3 regions of the Streptomyces sp. NPDC053542 genome follow, and region 2 is predicted to be linked to each of the others. Evidence: predicted binding sites of a transcription regulator. Region 2 holds the regulator's gene; each other region holds the start of a gene.
What was found. Region 2 encodes HrcA, which represses chaperone genes, less so after heat shock. Its sites were predicted from a motif close to TTNGCACTCNGNNNNNCNGAGTGCNAA; they were not measured.
Positions count from the first base shown of each region.

Region 1 (5,590 bases), on a different contig from region 2:
CGCTGGAAGCTGGCCCGCGAGAGGAAACTCGCCGAGGGACACGTCGAGTCTCCCGAAGCCACGGCCGAACGCGCGGAGATCCGGCTGGCCATGGCCTTCGCCAAGGCCGTGTACGACCGCCGTACGGAACTGGGGCTGACCCAGGCAGAGGTCGCCGAGCGCGCCGGGCTCGCCCAGGCGAAGATCTCCCGCATCGAGGGCGCCGACACCGTGCCGACGCTGCCCCTGCTGCGGCGCCTGGCCCGCGCCCTGGACGCGTCCCTGAGCATTGCCCTGGACGACGAGCACGAAGAAGTCGCGTTCATCGCCCACCCCGCCGCCTGACGGGCGGCGGCCCGGAAACGCCCGAGGGCGGCACCCCCTGGTGGGGGTGCCGCCCTCGGTTCGTACAGCGATGAACAGCTGATCCGGTCCCGGGAGGGGTGGATCAGAAGTCCATGTCACCGCCCGGCATGCCGCCCGGGGCGGCCGCGGCGGCCTTCTCCGGCTTGTCGGCGATGACGGCCTCGGTGGTGAGGAAGAGCGCCGCGATGGAGGCGGCGTTCTGCAGCGCGGAGCGGGTGACCTTGGCGGGGTCGATGATGCCCTCGGCGATCATGTCGACGTACTCGCCGGTCGCGGCGTTCAGACCGTGGCCGACGGCCAGGTTGCGCACCTTCTCCACCACGACGCCGCCCTCGAGGCCGCCGTTGATGGAGATCTGCTTCAGCGGGGCCTCCAGGGCCAGCTTCACAGCGGCGGCACCGGTGGCCTCGTCGCCCTCGAGCTCGAGCTTGTCGAAGACCGAGGAAGCCTGCAGCAGGGCGACGCCACCGCCGGCGACGATGCCCTCCTCGACGGCCGCCTTCGCGTTGCGAACGGCGTCCTCGATGCGGTGCTTGCGCTCCTTGAGCTCGACCTCGGTCGCGGCACCGGCCTTGATGACGGCCACGCCGCCGGCCAGCTTCGCCAGACGCTCCTGGAGCTTCTCGCGGTCGTAGTCCGAGTCGCTGTTCTCGATCTCGGCGCGGATCTGGTTGACGCGGCCCTGAACCTGCTCGCTGTCACCGGCACCGTCGACGATGGTGGTCTCGTCCTTGGTGATGACGACCTTGCGGGCGCGGCCCAGGAGGTCCAGACCGGCGTTCTCGAGCTTGAGGCCGACCTCCTCGGAGATGACGGTGCCACCGGTGAGGATGGCGATGTCGCCGAGCATGGCCTTGCGGCGGTCACCGAAGCCCGGGGCCTTCACGGCGACGGACTTGAAGGTGCCACGGATCTTGTTGACGACCAGGGTCGACAGGGCCTCGCCCTCGACGTCCTCCGCGATGATCAGCAGCGGCTTGCCCGACTGCATGACCTTCTCCAGCAGCGGGAGGAGGTCCTTCACGTTGGAGATCTTGGAGTTGACGATCAGGATGTACGGGTCGTCGAGCGACGCCTCCATACGCTCCATGTCGGTGGCGAAGTACGCCGAGATGTAGCCCTTGTCGAAGCGCATACCCTCGGTGAGCTCCAGCTCCAGACCGAAGGTCTGGGACTCCTCGACGGTGATGACGCCTTCCTTGCCGACCTTGTCCATGGCCTCGGCGATGAGCTCACCGATCTGGGTGTCGGCCGCGGAGATGGAGGCGGTGGAGGCGATCTGCTCCTTGGTCTCCACGTCCTTCGCCTGCTCCAGCAGGGCGGCGGAGACGGCCTCGACGGCGCGCTCGATGCCGCGCTTCAGGGCCATCGGGTTGGCGCCGGCCGCGACGTTGCGCAGGCCCTCGCGGACCAGGGCCTGGGCCAGGACGGTCGCGGTCGTCGTGCCGTCACCGGCGACGTCGTCCGTCTTCTTCGCGACCTCCTTGACCAGCTCGGCGCCGATCTTCTCGTACGGGTCCTCGAGCTCGATCTCCTTGGCGATGGAGACACCATCGTTGGTGATCGTGGGGGCGCCCCACTTCTTCTCAAGGACGACGTTGCGGCCCTTGGGGCCAAGGGTGACCTTGACGGCGTCGGCGAGCTGGTTCATCCCGCGCTCGAGACCGCGCCGTGCCTCCTCGTCGAACGCGATGATCTTGGCCATGTGAAGTGGTCCTCCCGGACAGGGGTGGAAACGCAGTGGACCGCGCTGGTGCCCGCGACGGACGGCCTGCGCCCCGGTGGTTCCCTGCCCCACCGGACCGCGGACCTCACCGGCCCGATCCGAAGTTCTGTCACTCTCACCTTCAGAGTGCTAACGCAATGATTAGCACTCGGCACCCTAGAGTGCAAGCGCCTCCGAAGGAGGCTCGATGAGGGGTGGTGGCCGGGAGACGGGTGGGCGCAAGCGCCTCAGCCAGCCTGCGGGACCGCGCGGCAGCGCCGCAAGGGGGCCGGGCCGGCACGCGCCCGTGCACAACAGAAGGCCCGCGCCCCCAAGGGGGGCACGGGCCTCCGTACGCTGCAGTCGGTCGGCGCTCAGCCGGCCACGCGAACCATGTCCGCCTGCGGCCCCTTCTGGCCCTGCGAGATCTCGAACTCGACCCGCTGACCTTCCTCAAGGGTGCGGTAGCCGTCCATCTGGATCGCGCTGTAGTGGACGAAAACATCCGCACCACCGTCGACCGCGATGAAGCCGTACCCCTTCTCCGCGTTGAACCACTTGACGGTGCCCTGAGCCATTCCTAACTCCCCTATTGCTGGCCCTTGCGCAGGACCGCACTCCGCGGACCCGGGTCAGACCTCACCCCCAAGGAGGGTGTGCGCCGGAACGCGTCGACCGCCGCTGAATGTATCTGCACCGATGCCCAGCGCAACAGGTCAATCGGACGAGAATTCTGCCCACGACCATTCGCCGATTTGCGGCGAAGTCTCAATAATTCTGGGCAAGCCGGGCCGGGCATAGCTCATCAACGCGACAAAATACGCACACACTTTGTGCACATCTTGTCGCGTTCTCATATGCGTGGGGCACGCGCGCGAAGAGGATTCACCTCAACTGTATCGCCTTTAACGACATGGAATCGCCCCGTCCGCTTTTGCTGCGGACGGGGCGATTCCAGGAGGCGTATGCAGTCACCCACGAGGCGGTGCACAGGGGGCGCACACAGGGCGCACGCAGGGGCGTGCGCGAAAGGCGGCGGGCTTCAGCAGCCGCCGGCCACCGCGGGGATGATCGAGACGCCGGCGCCGTCCGGCGTCGGGGTCTCCAGGCCCTGCTCGAAGCGCACGTCGTCGTCGTTGACGTAGACGTTCACGAAGCGGCGCAGCTTGCCCTGGTCGTCCAGGACGCGGGCCGCGATGCCGTTGTGGTTCTTCTCCAGGTCCGCGATGACCTCGGAGAGGTTCGCGCCCTCTGCGGAGACCTCGGCCTGGCCGCCGGTGTAGGTGCGCAGGATGGTGGGGATGCGGACGTTGACGCTCATGGGGATCTTCTACCTTTCAGGGACCGGGGAACAGCGCGTGCGGGCGCTTAGAGGCTGTGTCATGACACAGGCTCTTACTTGTCGAGGCCGGCCTCGCGGAACGCGTCCAGGCTCGGACGGATGGTCGCGGTCGGCCCGGTGGTCGGCGCGACAGCGTCCAGCGTCTTCAGGCCGTCACCGGTGTTGAGGACGACCAGGGACTTCGCCGGGTCGATCTGGCCGTTCTCGATGAGCTTCTTGGTGACGCCGACGGTCACGCCGCCCGCGGTCTCCGCGAAGATGCCCTCCGTGCGGGCCAGCAGCTTGATCGCGTCCACGACCTGCTCGTCGTTGACGTCCTCGACGGCACCGCCGGTGCGGCGGGCGATGTCGAGCACGTACGGGCCGTCCGCCGGGTTGCCGATGGCCAGCGACTTGGCGATGGTGTTCGGCTTCTGCGGGCGTACGACGTCGTGGCCGGCCTTGAAGGCGGTGGACACCGGCGAGCAGCCCTCGGCCTGGGCGCCGAAGATCTTGTACGGCTTGTCCTCGACCAGGCCGAGCGCGATGAGCTCCTTGAGCCCCTTGTCGATCTTCGTGAGCTGCGAGCCCGAGGCGATCGGGATGACCAGCTGGTCCGGCAGCTCCCAGCCGAGCTGCTCGCAGATCTCGTACGCGAGCGTCTTGGAACCCTCGCCGTAGTACGGGCGGAGGTTGACGTTCACGAAGCCCCAGCCCTCGCCCAGCGGGTCGCCGATGAGCTCGGAGCAGAAGCGGTTGACGTCGTCGTAGTTGCCCTCGATGCCGACCAGGTCGCCACCGTAGACCGCGGCCATGACGACCTTGCCGGCCTCCAGGTCGTGCGGGATGAACACGCAGGAGCGGAAGCCCGCCCGGCGCGCCGCGGCGCCGACCGCGCCGGCCAGGTTGCCGGTCGAGGAGCAGGACAGGGTGGTGAAGCCGAAGGCGCGCGCCGCCTCGACGGCGATGGCCACGACGCGGTCCTTGAAGGAGTGCGTCGGGTTCCCGGAGTCGTCCTTGACGTACAGGCCGCCGGTGACGCCGAGCTCGGCGGCGAGGCGGTCGGCCTGGACCAGCTTGGTGAAGCCCGGGTTCAGGTTGGGCTTGTCGGCCACGTCGGCGGGGACGGGCAGCAGCGGCGCGTACCGCCAGATGTTGTTCGGACCGGCCTCGATCTGCTTCTTCAGGCCCTCGGGGTCGCCGCTCGGCAGGTCGTAGGCCACTTCGAGCGGCCCGAAACATTCCTGGCACGCGAAGATCGGGCCGAGCGGGAAGCGCGTACCGCACTCGCGACAGGACAGCGCGGCGGCGGGGCCGAGAGAGACGGCAGAGGTGGTGGTGCTTTCGGAAGCTTGCACAGCCATGGAGGCGAGGCCCTTTCTCCTCATCTTCCTCACGACGCATCTCGCCGTGAGACGGATTTGGCACCTTCCCTAGCCGGGAGCCTCGCGCGGCGGACATCAGCGTCCTGGCGGCAAGACCGGCTGGAGGGTTGCCGGGGCTTCAACGGGCCGTATCCCTCTGCCCCTCTGGATGAGCGGTATGGCCTGCGTACGAAACACAGGCGTTTGTTCAGCGGTGACCCCGGCATGCGGTGGTCATCCGCGTTGTTCAAGACTGTAACCGAAGGCATGGACGGTTGAGATAGTCGTCCGATGCGCGAGATGGATCACTTTAAGGAGACGGACAGGTGCTGGAAGAGGTGGAGCGCTGGCTGACCGGCCGCTCCTGGTCAGCCGCCGACCGACCGCTCGACCAGCTGTTGGCCGCGAAGAACCGCACCGGGCAGACGGTCAGCGTAGTGCTGCCCGCGCTCGACGAGGAGGCCACGGTCGGCACGATCGTGGAGATCATCCGGCGCGATCTGATGTCCGCCGCGGTGCCGCTGGTCGATGAGCTGATCGTGGTGGACTCCGGCTCCGCCGACCGCACCGCCGAGGTCGCGGCCGCCGCGGGCGCCCGCGTCGTGCACCGCGACGCGGTCCTGCCCCGGCTGGCGACGGTGCCCGGCAAGGGCGAGGTGCTGTGGCGCTCGCTGCTGGCCACCAGCGGCGACATCGTCTGCTTCGTCGACGCCGACCTGCGCGAGTTCTCCGCCGACTTCGTGTCCGGCATCGTCGGGCCGCTGCTGACCGAGCCGCAGGTGCAGTTCGTGAAGGCGATGTACGACCGGCCGCTGGGCGAGGGCGCCGGCGGCCCGAAGGCCGGCCAGGGAGGAC
Region 1 is NZ_JBITXL010000008.1:169,245-174,834, reverse strand. It holds gene ACIGXO_RS23490 (helix-turn-helix domain-containing protein) at 1-324, shown strand, start outside; gene groL (chaperonin GroEL) at 428-2,050, opposite strand; gene ACIGXO_RS23480 (cold-shock protein) at 2,425-2,628, opposite strand; gene ACIGXO_RS23475 (MoaD/ThiS family protein) at 3,093-3,371, opposite strand; gene thrC (threonine synthase) at 3,446-4,735, opposite strand; SAM riboswitch class I at 4,753-4,911, opposite strand; gene ACIGXO_RS23465 (glucosyl-3-phosphoglycerate synthase) at 5,062-5,590, shown strand, end outside.
Region 1: a site for HrcA is predicted at 2,213-2,239, ahead of groL (chaperonin GroEL). Genes of this name have one in related genera too.

Region 2 (5,590 bases):
CACCGTCGAGACGGTCGACACCCAGGCCGACGTCACCTTCCAGCCGGGCGAGGGCATCACCGCCATCAAGCTGACCGTACAGGCCAAGGTCCCCGGCCTGTCCGAGGACGACTTCCAGGCCGCGGCCGAGGACGCCAAGAAGAACTGCCCGGTCAGCCAGGCCCTCGCGGGCGTCAAGAACATCACACTCGACGCCAGGCTGATCTGAGGCCCCAGGGTCGTACGGGCTTCGCTGCGCTCAGTCCCAGCGGCCGGTACGGCCCAGCAGCAGGGCGGCCGCGGCCGTGCCGGCGGTGGAGGTGCGCAGCACGCTCGCCCCCAGCCGGTACGGCTTCGCGCCGGCCGCCGCGAACAGCTCCAGCTCCTCCGGCGAGACGCCGCCCTCGGGCCCGACGACGAGCACGATGTCACCGTCGGCGGGGAGTTCGGCGCGGGCCAGCGGCTCGCTGCCCTCCTCGTGCAGCACGGCGGCAAAGGCGGCGCCGGACAGCAGCGCCGCCACGTCCTTCGTGGTGGCCGCGTCCGCGACCTCGGGGAACGTCAGCCGGCGGGCCTGCTTCCCGGCCTCGCGCGCCGTATTGCGCCACTTCGTCAGCGACTTGGCGCCCCGCTCGCCCTTCCACTGCGTCACACAGCGGGACGCCTGCCACGGCACGATCGCGTCCACGCCGGTCTCGGTCATGGTCTCCACGGCCAGTTCGCCGCGGTCGCCCTTGGGCAGCGCCTGTACGACGGTGATGCGCGGCCGCGGCGCCTCCTCGGTCCGTACCTCCGTCACCGCGACGTCGAGGCGGTCCTTGCCCTCGACCGCGGCGACCGTCCCGTAAGCGCCGGTGCCCGCGCCGTCCGTCAGCACGATCTCCTCGCCGGTGCGCAGCCGCCGTACGGACACCGCGTGCCGCCCCTCGGGACCGTCCAGGGTGAGCGCCGCACCGGGCGCGGCGCCGGCCAGCGAGTCGACGAGGAAGACCGGGGCGGTCACGAGGCACTCCCGAGGGGTCCGGTTCCGGCGGCGCCGGAGGGGTTCAACAGATCGCGTGCGGCGGCCAGTTCGGCCACCAGTACCTCCATCAGTCCGGCCGCGGGCAGCTGCCGGGCCAGCCGGTGGCCCTGGCCCGCCCACAGGCTCATGGCCTGCGGGTCGCCGGCCTTGGCCGCGGCCTTGCGCACCGGGGAGGTGAGGTGGTGGACGGCCGGGTAGGCGGCCGGGGCGTACGGGCCGTGCTCGCGCAGGAAACGGTTCACCAGGCCGCGGGCCGGACGGCCGGAGAACGCCCGGGTCAGCTCCGTACGGGTGAACAGCGGGTCGGTCAGTGCCTGCTTGTGCAGCGGGTGGGCGCCGGACTCGGGGCAGGCCAGGAAGGCCGTGCCGAGCTGGGCGGCGGCCGCGCCCGCCGCGAGTACGGCGGCGATCCCCGCGCCCTGCATCAGCCCGCCCGCGGCGATCACCGGCAGCCGGACGGCCGCGCGGACCTCGGCGATCAGCGTCAGCAGGCCGAGGCCCGCGCCGGTGCCGTCGCTCTGCGGGTCGTCGCGGTGCGTGCCCTGGTGGCCGCCCGCCTCTATGCCCTGGGCGCACACGGCGTCGGCGCCCGCCTCCTCCGCGGCCCGTGCCTCGGCGGCCGTGGTGACCGTGACGACGGTGTACGTGCCGGCCCGGTCGAGGGCCTGCAGGGTCTTGCGGTCCGGGCAGCCGAAGGTGAAGGAGACCACCGGCACGGGGTCCTCGCGCAGGACGGCGAGCTTGGCGTCGTACCCGTCGTCGGCGGAGCCCGCGGTGTCGCCGAGCTCGGTCTCGTACCAGGTGGCCTCGCCCGCGAGCTGTTCGCGGTAGACCTCGACGGCGGCGGAGTCGGCGAGCTCCGGCTGCGGCATGAAGAGGTTCACGCCGAAGGGGCGGTCGGTCAGCCCGCGTACCCGGGTGATCTCCTGGTACATGCCGTCGGCCGTCTTGTATCCGGCCGCGAGGAAGCCCAGGCCGCCGGCCGCACTGACGGCTGCGGCCAGCTCGGGACACGAGGCGCCGCCCGCCATGGGGGCCTGCACAATCGGATGGCGGCACAGATCGGTCAGCGCGGTGGGCATGCCCACATCGTGTCACGCGTCACGGCCGCCCCTGGAATCGGGGCGACCGTGCCACTTACACACATATTCCGGAGCGGTTCACCATCCGTGAGGACGGCCTCGCCCCCTCGCCTCATCGTCCGTTGAAGGCATCTTTGAGGCGCGAGAACAGCCCCTGCTGGCCCGGCTGGAACTGTCCCGTCGGACGCTCCTCGCCGCGCAGCTTGGCGAGCCGGCGCAGCAGCTCCTCCTGCTCCGGGTCGAGCTTGCTCGGGGTCTGGACCTCGACGTGCACGACCAGGTCACCGCGGCCGCCGCCGCGCAGGTGCGTGATGCCGCAGCCGTGCAGCGGGATCGACTGGCCGGACTGGGTGCCGGGCCGGATGTCGACGTCCCGTACTCCGTCCAGCGTCTCCAGCGGGCACTTCGTGCCCAGCGCCGCCGCGGTCATCGGGATGGTGACCGTGCAGTGCAGGTCGTCGCCGCGGCGCTGGAACACCGGGTGCGCGACCTCGTGGATCTCGACGTACAGGTCGCCGGCGGGGCCGCCGCCGGGGCCGACCTCGCCCTCGCCCGCGAGCTGGATCCGGGTGCCGTTGTCGACACCGGCCGGGATCTTGACCGTGAGCGTACGGCGGGACCGGATACGGCCGTCGCCCGCGCACTCGGGGCACGGGGTCGGCACGACCGTGCCGAAGCCCTGGCACTGCGGGCAGGGCCGCGAGGTCATGACCTGGCCCAGGAAGGACCGGGTGACTTGCGAGACCTCACCGCGGCCCCGGCACATGTCACAGGTCTGCGCGGAGGTGCCGGGGGCGGCGCCCTCACCCGTACAGGTCGTACACACGATGGCGGTGTCGACCTGGATGTCCTTGGTCGTACCGAACGCGGCCTCGTGCAGCTCCACGTCCAGCCGGATCATGGCGTCCTGGCCGCGGCGGGTGCGCGAGCGCGGCCCGCGCTGCGACGCCGTGCCGAAGAACGCGTCCATGATGTCGGAGAAGTTGCCGAAGCCCGCGCCGAAGCCGCCGGCCCCGCCGGCGCCCCCGCCCTGGGACATCGGGTCGCCGCCGAGGTCGTAGACCTGCTTCTTCTGCGGGTCCGACAGCACCTCGTAAGCGGCGTTGATCTCCTTGAACCGCTCCTGGGTCTTGGGATCCGGGTTCACGTCCGGGTGCAGCTCGCGCGCCAGCCGCCGGAAAGCCTTCTTGATCTGGTCCTGCGAGGCGTCGCGGCTGACACCGAGGACCGCGTAATAGTCCGTGGCCACTTACGACTCCGCCAGGATCTGTCCGACGTAACGTGCCACTGCGCGTACCGCTCCCATCGTTCCGGGGTAGTCCATGCGGGTCGGTCCGACCACGCCGAGTTTGGCGACTGCCTCGTCGCCCGAACCGTAGCCGACGGCGACGACCGATGTGGAAGTGAGGCCCTCATGAGCGTTCTCGTGCCCGATGCGCACGGTCATGCTCGAATCCTTGGCCTCTCCCAGCAGCTTGAGGAGCACGACCTGCTCCTCAAGTGCCTCCAGCACCGGCCGGATCGTCAGCGGGAAATCATGTCCGAAGCGCGTGAGATTGGCGGTACCGCCGATCATCAGCCGCTCTTCGGTCTCCTCCACCAGAGTCTCCAGCAACACCGACAGCACTGTCGAGACCGTGCCGCGGTCCTCCGTCTCGAAGGACTCGGGCAGGTCCTGCACCAGCTGCGGCACGTCGGTGAACCGGCGCCCCACCACCCGGCTGTTGAGCCGGGCCCGCAGGTCCGCCAGGGACGTTTCGCCGAACGGCGCCGGGCAGTCGATCATGCGCTGCTCGACCCGTCCGGTGTCCGTGATCAGGACGAGCATCAGCCGGGCCGGGGCCAGCGACAGCAGCTCGACGTGGCGGACGGTGGAGCGGGTCAGCGAGGGGTACTGGACCACCGCGACCTGCCGGGTCAGCTGCGCGAGCAGCCGTACCGTACGGGCCACGACGTCGTCGAGGTCCACCGCGCTGTCGAGGAAGCTGTGGATCGCCCGGCGCTCGGGGCCGGAGAGCGGCTTGACGGCCGCCAGCTTGTCGACGAAGAGGCGGTAGCCCTTGTCGGTGGGGATGCGTCCGGCGCTCGTATGAGGCTGGGCGATGAAGCCCTCCTCCTCGAGCACCGCCATGTCGTTGCGGACCGTGGCCGGCGAGACGCCGAGCCGGTGGCGCTCCGTGAGGGCCTTCGATCCGACCGGCTCCTCGGTGCCCACGTAGTCCTGGACGATGGCACGCAGCACTTCGAGTCTGCGTTCGCTGAGCATCGCGCACACCTCCAGTCCCGCGCTCTCCCCTGGGCCGCTGCGGCCGCTGTCCGGCCGGGGTCCGGCCGGCTGTCCCTGGCACTCGACCGGTCCGAGTGCCAAACCCTGAACCAGTGTACGGCCGGGTAGCACGGCCAGGGCAAGGCCGGGCACCGCGGCGCGCGGCCCGGCGGGCCACCGTATCGCGCCGCGGCCGGTCCATGTTCCCGGGATCCGCCCAGGTCAGCCCCGGCGGCAGCGGGCGATTTCCCGGTATCCGGGCTAGCGTCGCGGTATGGGCACGACTTGGGAAGAGGCAGGGTGGGAGCGGCTCGCCGACGGGGTCGCCCGGCGCCGGCTGCCCCAGTGGGACGCCACGGTCGGCGTCGTGGCGGGCACCACCGGCGTCCTCCTGGTCGACACCGGGTCCGGGCTGGCCGAGGGCGCCGGGCTGCGCCGCCAGGTGCGCGGCGTACTGGGCCGTGAGGTGTCCCACATCGCGCTCACCCACCCGCACTTCGATCATGTACTGGGCACGGCGGCGTTCGCGGGCGTGACGGTCTTCGGCGCGACCGGCATGGCCGAGCTGCTGCGCCGCGAGCCGGAGGCGCTGCTCACCGACGCGGTACGGAACGGGGCCGACCCGGAGGCGGCGGCCGAGGCGGTGGACACCCTGGTGGTCCCGCAGCACGCGGTCTGCGGCGAACGGACCCTGGACCTGGGCGACCGGCACGTCCTGCTGGCGAACGTCGGGCCCGGGCACAGCGCGCACGACCTCGCGGTGTGCGTGCGGGGCAGCGCGGGCGGGCCCGAGGTGGTGTTCTGCGGCGACCTCGTCGAGGAGTCGGGCGAGCCGCAGGCCGGTCCGGACGCGCTGCCCGCCTGCTGGCCGGCCGCGCTGGACCGGCTCCTCTCCCTCGGCGGCGAGGACGCCCGCTACGTCCCCGGCCACGGCGCCGTCGTGGATGCCCGCTTCGTCCGCACCCAGCGCGACGAGCTGGCCCGCCGCTTCGGCGTGTCGCCCGAATAGCCCGCACGGGCGACGTGCTCCCCGCATATCGTCTGTCGAATGCGCAGCAGACAGTACGGGCCCGACCTCACCCCGCCCTGGAAGAAGCAGAAGCCCGCCCCCGAGGTCCCCGCCGAGCCCGACCTGGTCGTCGAGGAGATCACCACCGGTTACTGCGGTGCCGTCATCCGCTGCGAGAAGACGGCCGAGGGGCCGACCGTCACCCTGGAGGACCGCTTCGGCAAGCAGCG
Region 2 is NZ_JBITXL010000004.1:427,847-433,436, forward strand. It holds gene ACIGXO_RS13645 (OsmC family protein) at 1-208, shown strand, start outside; gene ACIGXO_RS13650 (16S rRNA (uracil(1498)-N(3))-methyltransferase) at 239-982, opposite strand; gene ACIGXO_RS13655 (nitronate monooxygenase) at 979-2,085, opposite strand; gene dnaJ (molecular chaperone DnaJ) at 2,198-3,334, opposite strand; gene hrcA (heat-inducible transcriptional repressor HrcA) at 3,335-4,351, opposite strand; gene ACIGXO_RS13670 (MBL fold metallo-hydrolase) at 4,626-5,360, shown strand; gene ACIGXO_RS13675 (DUF3097 domain-containing protein) at 5,400-5,590, shown strand, end outside.

Region 3 (5,590 bases), on a different contig from region 2:
GGAGCGGGTGACCTTGACCGGGTCGATGACGCCGGCCTTCACCAGGTCGCCGTACTCGCCGGTCGCGGCGTTGAAGCCGTTGCCCTTGTCGAGCTCGGCGACCTTCGAGGTGATGACGTAGCCCTCGAGGCCCGCGTTCTCGGCGATCCAGCGCAGCGGCTCGACGGCGGCGCGGCGGACGACGGCGACACCGGTGGCCTCGTCGCCCTCCTTGCCGAGGTTGCCCTCGAGCACCTTGACGGCGTGGACCAGAGCGGAGCCACCACCGGAGACGATGCCCTCCTCGACCGCGGCGCGGGTCGCGGAGATGGCGTCCTCCAGACGGTGCTTCTTCTCCTTGAGCTCGACCTCGGTGGCCGCACCCACGCGGATGACGCAGACGCCACCGGCGAGCTTGGCGAGGCGCTCCTGGAGCTTCTCGCGGTCCCAGTCCGAGTCGGTGGTCTCGATCTCGGCCTTGATCTGCGCGACGCGGGCCTGCACGTCCTCGGCCTTGCCGCCGCCGTCGACGATGGTGGTGTCGTCCTTGGTGACGGTCACGCGGCGGGCGGTGCCCAGCACGTCCAGACCGGCCTGGTCGAGCTTGAGGCCGACCTCCTCGGCGATGACGGTCGCACCGGTGAGGGTGGCCATGTCGCCGAGCATCGCCTTGCGGCGGTCACCGAAGCCGGGGGCCTTCACGGCGACGGCGTTGAAGGTGCCGCGGATCTTGTTCACGACCAGGGTCGACAGGGCCTCGCCCTCGACGTCCTCGGCGATGATCAGCAGCGGCTTGGAGCCACCGGCCTGGATGACCTTCTCCAGCAGCGGCAGCAGGTCCTGGATCGAGGCGATCTTGCCCTGGTGGATCAGGATGTACGGGTCCTCGAGGACGGCCTCCATCCGCTCCTGGTCGGTGACCATGTACGGGGAGAGGTAGCCCTTGTCGAAGGCCATGCCCTCGGTGAAGTCGAGCTCCAGGCCGAAGGTGTTGGACTCCTCGACGGTGATGACACCGTCCTTGCCGACCTTGTCCATCGCCTCGGCGATGAGCTCACCGACCTGCTTGTCCTGGGCGGACAGGCCGGCCACGGCGGCGATGTCCTCCTTGGAGTCGATCGGGCTGGCGATCGCGAGGAGGTCGTCGGACACGGCCTTGACGGCGGCGTCGATGCCCTTCTTCAGGGCGGCCGGGGAGGCACCCGCGGCGACGTTGCGCAGGCCCTCGCGGACCAGCGCCTGGGCCAGGACGGTGGCGGTGGTGGTGCCGTCACCAGCGATGTCGTTGGTCTTGGTCGCCACCTCCTTCACCAGCTGGGCGCCGAGGTTCTCGTACGGGTCGTCGACCTCAACCTCGCGCGCGATGGTGACACCGTCGTTGGTGATCGTGGGGGCGCCGAACTTCTTGTCGATGACGACGTTGCGGCCCTTGGGGCCGATCGTCACCTTGACCGTGTCGGCAAGCTTGTTGACGCCGCGCTCGAGGGCGCGACGGGCGTCCTCGTCGAACTTCAGAATCTTCGCCATGAGTTACGTGTCCTTAGTCGTACTCTCAACGAAATGCGCCCCTGCCCCGGGTGGTGAGACGCGGGAACCAGGGGCGCAGATCAGAACAGCTGGGGTGAAGCGTCGGCCTGGGAAAACCCAGGTTCCGGCTTACTTCTCGACGATCGCGAGAACGTCGCGGGCCGAGAGGACGAGGTACTCCTCGCCGTTGTACTTCACCTCGGTGCCGCCGTACTTGCTGTAGAGCACGACGTCGCCGACGGAAACGTCGAGCGGAAGACGGTTACCGTCCTCGAAGCGGCCCGGGCCCACGGCCAGGACAACGCCCTCCTGGGGCTTCTCCTTGGCGGTGTCCGGAATGACCAGGCCCGAGGCCGTGGTCTGCTCGGCGTCGAGCGGCTGGACCACAATGCGGTCCTCGAGCGGCTTGATGGCAACCTTGGAGCTGGCGGTCGTCACGATCCGACCTCCCCCTTCGGAGATCTCACGGGGTTAACTGTCTGAGGTGGCGACCAGGTCGATCCGTCGTCGCGGGTGCCGGACCTGCCCGTCGCGCGTAGCTTTTGCTCGCTCTCCGGGCATGCGCCCGGTCGGCTCGCTGTTTGGCACTCTCCAACGGGGAGTGCCAGCGCCGAGACTATGACGCGGTTAGCACTCGGTCAAGCGGAGTGCCAACGTGGCTCCAAAAGAGATCCATGACCTGTCCGGTCGGCAGTTCCGTGACCTGCCCCAGAATGGGCCGGGTGAACCCTCTCGACGCCTTCTCCGCGCTGCTCACCGACGAGGGCCGGGCCCTGCTGGCCGGCCTCCGCGACCACGACCCCGCCCAGGAACTCGCCACCGCCACCCGGTTGCGCCGCGAGCACCCGGCCGAGCTGGTGTCCGCGGCCCTCGGGCAGGCCCGGCTGCGGCAGCGGGCGGTCGCGAAGTTCGGCGCCGAGGACGCGTACCGGATGTTCTTCACCCCGAACGGCGTCGAGCAGTCCACCCGCCGCACCGTCGCCGTGCACCGCGCCGCCCGCCTCGCGGAGCTGGGCGTACGCAGCGTCGCCGACCTGTGCAGCGGCATCGGCGGCGACGCGATCGCCTACGCGCGGGCCGGCATCCGTGTCCTGGCGGTGGACCACGACCCGCTGACGGCGGAGGTGGCGCGGGCGAACGCCGAGGCGCTGGGGCTCGCGGACCTCATCGAGGTGCGGTGCGCCGACGTCACGGAGATCGACACGAGCCCGTACGACGCGGTCTTCGTGGACCCGGCGCGGCGGGGCGGCCGGGGCCGGATCTTCGACCCCGAGGCGTACTCTCCGCCGCTCTCCTGGGCGATCGAGGCGGCCCGCAAGGCGCCCCGCGCCGCGCTGAAGATCGCGCCCGGCATCCCGCACGAGGCGATCCCCGAGGACGCCGCCGCGGAGTGGATCTCGGACGGCGGCGACGTGAAGGAGGCCGTGCTCTGGTTCGGCACGGACCCGGGATCGGTACGGGCGACCCTGCTCCCCTCCGGCGCCGCGCTGCACACCACGGCGCCGCTCCCCGACCCGCCCGTGCGCCCGGTGGGCCGCTACCTCTACGAGCCGGACGGCGCCGTCATCCGCGCGCACCTGGTCGCGGAGGTCGCGGACGGGCTGGACGGCGGCCTGATCGACGAGACCATCGCGTACATCACCGCCGACGAGCTGCGCCCCACCCCGTACGCCGCCGCCTACGAGATCACCGACGAGCTGCCCTTCAACCTGAAGAAGCTCAAGGCACTCCTCCGGGAACGCGAGATCGGCGTGCTGACGGTCAAGAAGCGCGGCTCCGCGGTCGAGCCGGAGGAGATCCGCCGCAAGGTGAAGCTCCGCGGCCCGAACGCGGCCACGGTGCTCCTCACCCGCGTCGCGGGCGCCCCGACGATGCTCGTCGGACAGCCCGCGAAGCCCGTCAGCGGCTGATCACGAGTACCGGCTGATCAGGAGTACAGGTTGTCCTTGCTGACCTCGTGCACGTGATCGTGACCGTGGTGGTGGGAGTGCGGGACGCCGTGCCGGTGCTCGTGGCCCGGGGCCGGCACGTGCGGCTCGGTGACCGGGAGGGAGGAGTCGGCGGACAGCTCCCAGGCGGAGTGCGGGCGGTTCCGGGCGACCATCTCGGCGCCCAGGGCCGCGACCATCGCGCCGTTGTCTGTGCACAGCTTCGGGCGCGGCACGCGCAGCGTGATGCCCGCGTCCTCGCAGCGCCGCTCGGCCATCGCGCGCAGCCGCGAGTTGGCCGCGACGCCGCCGCCGATCATCAGGTGGTCCACGCCGTGGTCCTTGCAGGCCCGGACGGCCTTCCGCGTCAGCACGTCCACGACCGCCTCCTGGAAGGACGCGGAGACGTCGGCCACCGGCACCTCCTCACCGGCCGCGCGCTTGGCCTCGATCCAGCGGGCCACCGCGGTCTTCAGGCCGGAGAAGGAGAAGTCGTACTTCGGGTCGCGGGAGCCGGTCAGGCCGCGCGGGAACGCGATGGCCTCCGGGTCGCCCTCGCGGGCCATCCGGTCGATGACCGGGCCGCCGGGGAAGCCGAGGTTCAGCACCCGCGCGACCTTGTCGAACGCCTCGCCCGCCGCGTCGTCGATGGTCGAGCCCAGCGGCCGCACGTCGGAGGTGATGTCCGGCGCGAGCAACAGCGAGGAGTGGCCGCCGGAGACCAGCAGCGCCATGGTCGGCTCGGGCAGCGCGCCGTGTTCGAGCTGGTCGACGCAGATGTGCGAGGCGAGGTGGTTGACGCCGTACAGCGGCTTGCCGAGGGCGTACGCGTACGCCTTGGCCGCCGAGGTGCCGACGAGCAGGGCGCCGGCGAGGCCGGGACCGGCCGTGACCGCGATGCCGTCCAGGTCGGAGGCGGCGACGCCGGCCTCCTTCAGGGCGCGCTGGATCGTGGGGACCATGGCCTCCAGGTGGGCGCGGGAGGCGACCTCGGGGACGACGCCGCCGAAGCGGGCGTGTTCGTCGACGCTGGAGGCGACCGCGTCGGCCAGGAGGGTGTGGCCGCGGACGATGCCGACACCGGTTTCGTCGCAGGAGGTCTCGATGCCGAGGACGAGCGGTTCGTCAGCCATTGATCGGTGTTCCTTGTACGAGGGATTCGGTGGTGTAGCGCATGACCAGCGCGTCGACGTTGCCCGGCTGGTAGTAGCCGCGGCGGAAGCCGATCGGCTCGAAGCCGAAGCGTTCGTACAGGCGCTGGGCCCGGTGGTTGTCGACGCGTACTTCGAGGAGCACTTCGTGGCACTCGAAGGTGTGGGCGGCGGTGAGCAGGTCGGTCAGCAGCCGGCCGCCGAGCCCGGAGCCCCACTGGTCACGCGCGGTGGCGATGGTCTGGACGTCGCCGGTGCCGTCCACGGCGGCGAGGCCGCCGTAGCCGACGAGCCGGCCGTCCCGCTCGGCGACGGTGTAGTGCCGGTTGGCGCCGGGCCCGCGCGCGTGAGCCAGCTCGGACCAGAACATGCCCCGGGACCAGGCGTCCTCGGGGAACAGTTCCTCCTCCAGCGCCAGCACCGGCTCGATGTCCCACCAGCGCATCTCGCGCAGCGTGGCGGCGGGCTCCGTGGCGGACCGGGCAGCGTGGGCGGTCACTTGGGAGTGACCACCTTGTAGTTGGCCGGCACCTGGGCGTCGGGGCGGCGCAGGTACAGCGGCAGCGGGGGCAGCAGCTCCTCGCCGCGGGCCAGCTTCTCGGCGGCGAGCGTGCCGAGGGCCGCGGCGGACTGGTACTCGGGCCCGTCCGTCCGTACGCCGTCGAACGTGTCGGCGTACAGGAGGGCGCCCGCGCCCACGGCCGGTACCCCGGCGACCTGCTCGGCGATGTCGGCCGGGCGGTCGACGGCGGGGTCGGTCAGCCGGGTACGGAAGTCCGCGTACCGGGCCCAGTAGACCTCCTTGCGGCGCGCGTCCGTGGCGACCACGAACGGCTCCTCGATCCCGGAGGCGTACGCGAGGCCGTCCAGCGTGCACAGGCCGTGCACGGGCACGTCCAGGGCGGCGCCGAAGGTGGCGGCGGTGACCAGGCCGACGCGCAGGCCCGTGTACGGGCCGGGGCCGACGCCGACGACGATGTCCGTCACCGCGTCGAGCTTCAGGCC
Region 3 is NZ_JBITXL010000006.1:355,705-361,294, forward strand. It holds gene groL (chaperonin GroEL) at 1-1,506, opposite strand, end outside; gene groES (co-chaperone GroES) at 1,636-1,944, opposite strand; gene ACIGXO_RS19385 (methyltransferase domain-containing protein) at 2,220-3,416, shown strand; gene tsaD (tRNA (adenosine(37)-N6)-threonylcarbamoyltransferase complex transferase subunit TsaD) at 3,434-4,567, opposite strand; gene rimI (ribosomal protein S18-alanine N-acetyltransferase) at 4,560-5,030, opposite strand; gene tsaB (tRNA (adenosine(37)-N6)-threonylcarbamoyltransferase complex dimerization subunit type 1 TsaB) at 5,081-5,590, opposite strand, start outside.
Region 3: a site for HrcA is predicted at 2,134-2,160, ahead of groES (co-chaperone GroES). Genes of this name have one in related genera too.